Regions from separate parts of the Paenibacillus sp. NN59 genome, predicted to be linked through region 2. Evidence: riboswitches for the same ligand, from Rfam matches in the RefSeq annotation. Region 2 holds a riboswitch; the other holds the start of a gene.
The links. Region 2 has a riboswitch for glycine ahead of sdaAB (L-serine ammonia-lyase, iron-sulfur-dependent subunit beta). Riboswitches for the same ligand answer to the same signal wherever they lie in the genome.

Region 1 (4,668 bases), 2.1 Mb from region 2:
TTCATGCTGATACGGATGGATTTTGGCAAAGCCGTTGTAACGTGCTACATCTTCGTTGATCTTTGGATTGTATTTCATTGTACAGGAACCAAGTGGATAAAAGCCGTTATCTACCCCGAAGTTGCGGCGGGACAATGCCGTATAATGACGAATAACATCAACCTCGAATACTTCCGGCAACGCGGCCGCTTCCGAGCGCAGCATTTCCCGGGGAATCAACGTATCAGCATCCTGACGGGGAACATCACATTCCGGCAAGGAATAGGCCACACGTCCGGGACTGCTCAGTTCAAAAATCAGAGTTTGTTCGGGAGCAACGGATGGTGCGACTTGCGGACTGGTTGGGGTTCCTAATGCTTGCGAGTCCACTCCAGTCTGCTGATTGACTGACTGATGTAGGTTAGATGTTTCCGATGAAGCTCCCGCAATGGTTACTTTTGTGGTCGTTTCCTGAGTCACAGCGTTCCCTCCAATACACGTGCGAATTCATCGATCTCTTCTTTGCTGCGTCGTTCGGTGACCGCAATGAGCATATGTCCTGCCAGTTCCGAATATTCACGTCCGAGTTCATAACCGCCGATGAAGCCTGCATCCAGCAGTTTCAGCTGAAGAGCATCCACATCGGTTTCTTCAGGGAGCTGGATGACGAACTCGTTAAACGTAGGAGCAGTAAAAGTAAGTCTCACTCCGGGAATAGCTGTTAACGTATTTCGTGCATAGTGACTCTTCTGCAAATTCAGATCAGCAACATCAATCATGCCTTGTCTTCCCATGGTAGACATATAGACAGAAGCACTAAGCGCTAATAACGCCTGATTTGAGCAGATGTTAGATGTCGCTTTTTCGCGGCGAATGTGTTGCTCGCGGGCTTGCAGCGTCAGCACGAAGCCTCGTTTGCCGTTGCGATCGGTCGTCTGGCCGACGATTCGACCAGGAATCCGGCGCATGTGAGCCTGGGACACGGCGAAGTATCCGCAAGTGGGTCCGCCGAGCGAAGCGGCGATTCCGAGGGGCTGCGCATCGCCTACGACGATGTCGGCCCTCAGCTTGCCTGGGGCTTCCAGCAAACCGAGCGACAGCGGGTTGGCGCTCACCACGAGCAGTCCTTTGTGCGTGTGCACAAGGTCGGCAGCCTGTTTTATATTTTCCACGGCACCAAAGAAGTTCGGGCTCTGAATCATAACCGCTGCGGTATCTTCCGAAATTGCCGTTTGCAGGGCATCCCAATCTGTAACCCCATCTTTATAACCAATCTCTACAATCTCCAGACTCAGGCCATGTGCGTACGCCTGCAATACTTGACGGGCTTCAGGGTGAACGGTGCGAGATACAATAAGCTGTTTACGACGGGTAGCTGCGGCGGCAAGATTGCCAGCTTCTGCAAAAGCCGTTGCACCATCATACATACTCGCGTTGGCTACCGCCATACCTGTCAGTTCACAAATATACGACTGAAATTCAAAGATAGCCTGCAATTCTCCTTGGCTGATCTCCGGCTGATAAGGGGTGTAGGCTGTATAGAACTCCGAACGGGAAATGACATGGTTGATGACCGAAGGGATGTGGTGGTCATAGATGCCTGCGCCGAGGAAGCTGGCGTGTGTTTCAAAGTTGGCATTGGAGCCAGCTTGTTTCGACATATGGCGAGTTAAGGCATATTCATCCAGTTTGGAGGACACAGGCAACTCGCCTTGGTAACGAATTTCCTGCGGGATATCTTTGAACAAATCTTCAAGAGTATCCACGCCGATCGTGGCCAGCATAGCGCTCTGGTCTTGTTCTGTCATGGGGATGTAGCGGTGCTTGCTCATGCTTGCTCAGCTCCTTGGGTAGGTGTCTTTGACGTACGTGTCCGTTTATGAAAAGGGGTCTTGACGACCTCGGCTTTTAGCTTTTTGCCACGAATCTCAATCTCCAGTGGTGTACCCAGTGCAGTATATTTGCTGTCAATCAGGGCAAGCCCCAGATTACGTTTCAAGGTCGGCGACTGTGTACCGGTTGTCACTTCACCAATCTGAACGCCATCCGCATAGATCGGGTAATGGGGCCGCGGTATGCCACGCTCCAGCACTTCGATACCGATCAGCTTGCGGGCAGGGCCGTCATTTTTTTGTTGCAACAAAGCTTCGTGTCCGATAAAAGACCCGGCGTTCAGTTTCACAAACATGCCCAGCCCTGCCTCCAGTGGAGAGATGGTTGGTGATAATTCCTGCCCGTATAAAGGCAACTTCGCTTCGAATCGCAGTGTATCACGTGCACCAAGTCCTGCTGGAACGAGGCCTACATCAGCACCGGCTTCCATCAGTCCGTTCCATACGAGGGCTGCCTGATCAGCTGCAACATACAGTTCAAAGCCATCTTCTCCGGTGTAACCGGTTCGTGATAGCAGCAGCTTTACTCCGCATACCTCGGCATGCTGCACGAAGCGGAACGGTTCGATGGAGCTTGCATCTATCTCTGAACCTGTAACCTTCGAGAGAATATCGACCGCTAAAGGGCCTTGTAGCGCAAGCAACGCCGTTTGCTCGGAATCATTGGTGATGTTCACCCCAGGTATAATGTGCTCCTGCAACCATGCCCAGTCTTTGTCGATATTGGAGGCATTGACGACCAGCATGTAGTGTTGCTCCGCGAGTTTATAGATGAGCAGATCATCCACTACACCGCCATCGGGATAACACATCAGTGTGTATTGTGCCTGACCTGGTACAGTTGCGGTCACGTCGTTGGTTGTCATGTTTTGCAAAAAGGCTTCTGCCTGTTCACCCGTTACGGTGAATTCGCCCATATGGGATACATCAAACAGCCCGGCGCGCTCGCGCACGGCTTCATGCTCTTTTTGAATACCGCTAAACTGCACGGGCAACTCCCAACCGCCAAAATCAATGCAACGTACACCTTCATATTGCGCGTATAGGGGGAAGAGTGGTGTTCTTAATAAATCAGACATCCAATCACCTCGTCATGGGCCGTAGTAGGCCAAGTATGAAAACACGTTCTGTGAGCCAGATCAATAATGCTTAAGTAATTTTGGTAATCGAGAGTTAACAGCCGACTGTTCTACATTTTTTCATTGGTTATGTTCAGTACGATTCTAGAACCTGCAATTCATTTTTTGGGAAAAAGGAAAAGGACAGGCCAAAGAACCGGCATGCCAAGTAGCACGCTGTATTCTTAGGCTCTGTCCCTTGTACCTGAGAGTTACCCCGCCGTTTATTCAGACAGGTTTCCCCTTGGGTGATCATAACGTCCGTATAGGACGATTAGATGCTCTCCAGAGTTGCGTCCTGTAAAAGTCCTTTTGCCTGAGAGATTCACCCCCGCTTGTCGGTGGTTTACTCCTTCGGCGCCGCCTCATGCACATCCCCAAACCGGGTGTACGGGCAATCTCTCCCTTTACATTCATCCGCGGTTCATACGTAGTCCAATTAACTTCAGTTGCTCTTCTCATTAAAACGTGAATACAGTCCTGATGTCAAGAACGATATCATTGAAATTGTGTAAAATACGAATATTTAATGTTTATACTATATTAATGTTCGGTTATTTTAAAAGAGTGCGCTTACTATTCTAATATTCGCCATTATATGCAGAAAGAGTAGTGTGAGGTTACACAAGGTGGGTATCGAAATTGAAATAAACTGTGAGCTAACTTGACATTTGAATCTGAAATATCATACGCTATTGTCTGGGAAAAAGGTGAAGGTCAAAGAACGCATGCACTCATTAATGAAAAGCGAGGCGGATATCGATGAGCGAATTGAGAAATGATTTCCTGTACAGTAAAGAGCACGAATGGGTGCAAACCGTAGGGGAGGATACCGTACGTATTGGCATTACCGAGTTCGCGCAGCATCAGCTGGGTGACATTGTGTTTGTAGAATTGCCTGATCTTGAAGCCGGTGTAAAAGCAGAAGACAGCATCGGTACGATTGAATCCGTCAAAACGGTATCTGATCTGTTCTCACCTGTCAGCGGCACCATTGTTGCAGTGAATGAAGCTTTGCAAGACTCGCCAGAACTGGTGAATAGCTCTCCTTACGAAGAAGGTTGGATGATCGAAATCCGTGTCGATGGAGATGTAACAGCTGCATTATCCACATTGCTGAAGGCGGATGCTTATCTTAAACATACTGAGGAATAGAATTCGACTGGATTGTCGAGTTGATTTGTACTTATTGACATATATATGATCCTAATTGAATATAAAAAATCTTGCTATTTAAACCTGCGTGAGCTATGAGCTTATGCAGGTTTTTTTGCTGTTTTTTTCTGCATATTGGAGGAATTTAAGTAGGAGTGACATAGCATCATGAATAAAAAAATTGCAAACGGACCAAGCTATTTTATTGCTTTGTATGTTGTATATGAATAAAGTCATAGGCAAGAAAAGCCTTGCGTATCAAAGGGTTGAGCATATATTCCTAATTAAGAGCGACTACATAATCCAATGTTGTCATCATTGTTCATGACGAAAGTACGCTTTCATTTGATTGAACAGGAAGGTTTTCTCGCTTAGGATTACAGCAGGGGATCAATGATACCCCTTTCATACGAAATAATGACTTGATTCAAGGAGGATAAACCAATGAGTAATTTGGATCAAACATCCAATTCCAAAGGTGGGTTACGTGTTGGTGTGCAACGCTTCGGACGATTTCTGAGCGG
Region 2 (4,668 bases):
CTCCATCATCTTGCGGCCTGTAGGTGTCTGAGCGAGCCCACCTTGCGCTGTCTCGCGGTGACGGCTTGGCATCGCACTGCCTACCTCCAACATCACGTCAATGACTTCGTCAGACGGAATGGCACTGCGTACACCAGCGAGTGCCATATCTGCGGCAGCCAGTGCAGTAACGGCACCGAGTCCGTTGCGCACGATGCATGGAATCTCTACCAGGCCAGCAACCGGATCGCAGATGAGGCCCAGTGTATTTTTCAAAGCCAATCCTACAGCATGCACTACCTGCTCCGGCGTCCCTCCACGAAGCTCCACCATCGCACCGGCAGCCATGCCAATCGCTGATCCTACTTCCGCCTGACAGCCGCCCTCGGCCCCTGAAATAAATGAATTGTTGGCGATCACGTATCCAATAGCACCGGCGCAGAACAATCCATTCACCAGATGTTCATCCGTCCAGCCAAATCGTTCCTGCGAGCTGATAAACACACCCGGAATGATGCCACAAGAGCCCGCTGTTGGCGTAGCCACGATCCGTCCCATGGAGGCATTCACTTCCGATACGCAAAGTGCATAGGCCATGGCAAGGGCAGAAGCATCGCCAGAGCATGTTTCGCCTTGGCGAATATATTCGGCCATCTTTTTCCCGTCCCCACCCGTCAGTCCGCTACGTGAGGTGGTATCTTCTGTAAGTCCTTTACGAACCGCTTCTTTCATCACCTGGTAGTACTCCGACATTTGCTTTACGACATCTGTTTCGGGTGTGTTAGTCTCCTGCACCTGCTCTTCAATCATCAACTGTGCAATCGTTTTGGACTCCGCAGTGCAGATGGTGTTCAATTCATGTAGATGTTTAAACCGCATCCGGATCACCCCCTCTCTTCAGATCAATCACACGAATATCCAGCATATGATCCAATGAACGCAGCTTGTTCAACGTGTCTTCACTCGGCGGTGCATCCATCTCCATTGCTGTAAGTGCCTCACCATCACGAGCCTTTCGATCCACTTGCATATAGCCGATATTCACTCCGGATGAGCTAATGGTTGAGGTCACGGATGCCAGAACTCCTGCTTTATCGGCATGACGCAAAACAAGTGTCGGAAACTCTCCACTGATCTGTACGCGAAAATCATTTAATGCATGCACAGATACACTGCCGCCACCGATGGAAGCGCCTATTAAAGAGCATGCCCGTTCGCCGTGCCACAATTCAATCTTGACCGTGTTCGGATGAGGAGCCGGTAGACCGCTGGTGTAAAATTCAACCTCCATGCCTGCTTCATCTGCATATTGCTCTGCATCCGGTATACGCGGATCATCTGTAACGTAACCCAGCAAACCACCGATTAGTGCCAGATCTGTTCCATGTCCCTGATAGGTATCCGCAAATGAGCCATATAACGTAAGCCTTGCACGTTCCGGTGTACATCCCAGCCACTGACGCGCAATTCGTCCCAATCTTGCAGCACCGGCTGTATGTGAACTGGATGGTCCCGTCATCGACGGGCCAATAATTGAAAAAACATCTTTAAATCGCACCTGTTAACCCTCCAATTGGTTTTGTCATCGATATCTGGACAAGACCCACCACAATGTTCCTGATTTACTGATTGATGACATCAAAAAAGGACAGAAGAAGGCCGTTAGCCCTCTCTCTGTCCTTGATACCTGAGAGTTTCATGATTTTAAGCCAGGAAGAACAAGGCCGAGTACACGCAAGCACTCATCTGTTCAGCAATCTGACAATCATATACCCCTTGGGTGGCGCTTCTTCCGCGCACTCTCCAGAGTTGCGTCCAACGACGGTACATTTACCTGAGAGATTAACGGTTATGCCGGGTGCATAACTGCTTGCTCCTTCGGTGCCCAAGCCATCTGTACAGTACAGTTCTACATCTTAAATTGCATTAATCATGCCTACTTGTACTGTATTGCATCATCCTGCTAGGTCTCTCCCGCTCGTTATCATTCGCTATATTCTGTTATTCCATGAATGAAAGTTCACCATTCTGCCATGCATTCAATCATATACAGCGTAATATGCCATACGCTATATGTCAATAAAAGTGACGTAATCTCGAAGCACATCACTTTCTATATACGATATGCTCCTTTCGTTCATATGGTTCAAAGCTTGTTCATTTTTCTCTATCCGCAATATTATTTCGCTTGCTTCGTTATTTGCAACTCATCTACCCACATCTGTAGTTGTTCTTCTGTCCAAAAATCATTTTCGCCCATGACCGAATAACGAAGACCATCCTCGCTCCACGACAAGTTCCGAATGATAGACATATATGAACCTTCTGTATCACGAATGTTAACTTTCTTTTCCTCTGGAAGCAGTTTTTCATTACCGTTTTCCCCTGGTGCTTTAAATACGGTCATGCTGATCTCTGGTTTGTTATCCTTCACATAATACAGTGTCACTTCATCCCGGCCTTGTTCACCCATAGATGAAATGAGCTCAATTCTCGATAATTTCATATCCGCTCCGATATACTGTAGGAAGGGCTGACCCACGGCCTGCTCTGCTTCTTCTCGTGTGATTTCTCGGTTATTCATCACGTCATTCATATTTTTCACTTCTACATCTGCAGGAATATCCAACGTAAACGTCTTGTCTGTGAACTCAGGATTGTAATTGATCTGGTCATATAGAAACTCTGACTTGGTATCCCCATACGTACTCGTGGCTTTCACAACCATCCACTCTTTAGGGTTTATCCAATACTCCGAAGACATGGAGAGTGAATCCTTATCCTTCGGAGTTAGTTCAATATGAATGACCTCCTGGTCCTGAAGCTTTTCCTGACCCAGCATCTTCACATTATGGTTATCACGCATACGTTCCAGTTGATCCACCAGCATCTGCTTCTGGGTTTGGTTGGGTTCCTGCTGGAGCGCTGATGAATCCATCGCAATAGCGGTCTTCGCCTCTTCTTCATAGAGCAGAATCTCTGAACCGTTATGAACCGCATAACTCACGTTTCCGTTTTCATCGGTCTCGATCCGCTTTTTCCCTGTTTTTCCGTCGACCCATTCCTTCACGTGTATCGTGCTCGTAATCTCACTATCTGTCCACATCTTCATCGTACCTTCGGCATAGTATGACCCTGGCCCAGACTCGGATGCAATTATTTTCTCAATCATATCCGCTCCTGACATCCCAAGCATATCTTTCTCTGCGCATCCAGCAAACAATGAACCTGCAATCAAGGCCGCTCCCATCAGCTTCCATCCCATTTTTATCATCATTCTCACCTTTCCTTAAGTTATATCCTGTGTTTCATCCGGGTTCCTTCGTTCCGGCAATCGACAAACAGCTACAGTCCCATATCGTTCAGAGGACCACATGCGTATATCTCCTCCATGCTTTAATGCGATTCTCTTTGATATGCTTAATCCTAATCCAGAGCCTCCTGCATAACCGCCTAGTTGCTCTTTGTGATATTGAACGTACGGCTCAAAAATCCGCTCCAGCTGTTCTGCCGGAATAGGAGGGCCTTCATTTTGAACGATAAGCAGTGTCGCACCATTTCTGTACGCATCCAGTTCTGCCCCCAGTGATGGATCGATCCATTCCGCCAGTTCTGATGCTGAATCCATTACAGCGAGCCCGATGCTACCTTGGGGAGGAGTGTAGCGAAGCGCGTTATGCACTAGATTATCGGTCAGACGCATCAGGGATTCAGGATGAATTCGATAGCAATGATTGGTCCGAACAGACATCTTCATGTCATACTCATCACGTTCCGCAAGACCTCCGTAACTGCCAAGCAGCATCTCAAAAAACTCTTCCCCTTCTACCTCAACCATAGCAAGCTCTGAATCTCTGGAACCCAATGCTGTGTACATCTCCAGCTCACCGATCATCTGTTTCATACGCTCCACATTTCTAGCGATGACATCTCTATACTCCTGTCTCTCTAATTGTCTAGAATCTCTCTCCATACTAAGTGCTTCCGCATAAGCACTGATGGACATGAGAGGTGTCTTTAGGTCGTGTGACAGAGAAGCTACAATCATCTCTTTTTCTTTTTGTTGCCTCTCCACTTCCTTCTGGGTCTGCCTGATGGTTTGTTGCATCGCATCAAACTGCTTTAACAACATACCCATCTCATCACTGAGACCGTTGACCGGGATCTCATCTGGTTCTTCTCCATGGGCAAATCCATGCATCCTGTTTATCAGAACTTTCATAGGGAAGAAAAGCTTGCGGGATAACAACCACAACACTGTTCCGTACAAGAGAACAAAAAATACCACTGATCCACCGATAACCCATGTCGTTCGAAGCGATATTCCTTCAAGCCGATCCTCACGCAACATCGTTATTTCATAAATCCCTACCAGCTCCCCTTGATCCCAAACTGGTTTTTTCAATGAAAATGTGCGGTGTCGAATCTGAAGATGATACAGATTTCGATATAATTCAGAGCTTCTTACCGTATATCCACCTGTTGACCAAGTAATATCCCCGCCAGATGTGTACACCCGAATCCCAGAAGGTAGATAAAGATTGAAACTTAGCTGTTCGCTGGCAAGCGCAGGGAGGGTTTGATCACGCTCAGACGAATTCAGCTGATACAGCGTTGGATCATTTAAGACCTTTTCTATCGGTGCAATGCGTCCTGTCATTTCAACATACTCCGCTACTGCACGGTGAT

Region 1: linked by a shared signal. The riboswitch ahead of gcvT (glycine cleavage system aminomethyltransferase GcvT) and the one ahead of sdaAB (L-serine ammonia-lyase, iron-sulfur-dependent subunit beta) in region 2 are both predicted to bind glycine.

What each region holds. Positions count from the first base shown of each region.
Region 1 covers NZ_CP199678.1:5,004,373-5,009,040, reverse strand. Annotated here, with positions in the region: gene gcvPB (aminomethyl-transferring glycine dehydrogenase subunit GcvPB) at 1-369, opposite strand, end outside; gene gcvPA (aminomethyl-transferring glycine dehydrogenase subunit GcvPA) at 456-1,811, opposite strand; gene gcvT (glycine cleavage system aminomethyltransferase GcvT) at 1,808-2,950, opposite strand; glycine riboswitch at 3,180-3,280, opposite strand; glycine riboswitch at 3,284-3,406, opposite strand; gene gcvH (glycine cleavage system protein GcvH) at 3,752-4,144, shown strand; gene ACT89M_RS21800 (PTS mannitol transporter subunit IIBC) at 4,589-4,668, shown strand, end outside.
Region 2 covers NZ_CP199678.1:540,992-545,659, reverse strand. Annotated here, with positions in the region: gene sdaAA (L-serine ammonia-lyase, iron-sulfur-dependent, subunit alpha) at 1-858, opposite strand, end outside; gene sdaAB (L-serine ammonia-lyase, iron-sulfur-dependent subunit beta) at 848-1,537, opposite strand; glycine riboswitch at 1,652-1,788, opposite strand; glycine riboswitch at 1,793-1,966, opposite strand; gene ACT89M_RS02515 (LolA family protein) at 2,159-3,262, opposite strand; gene ACT89M_RS02510 (HAMP domain-containing sensor histidine kinase) at 3,269-4,668, opposite strand, start outside.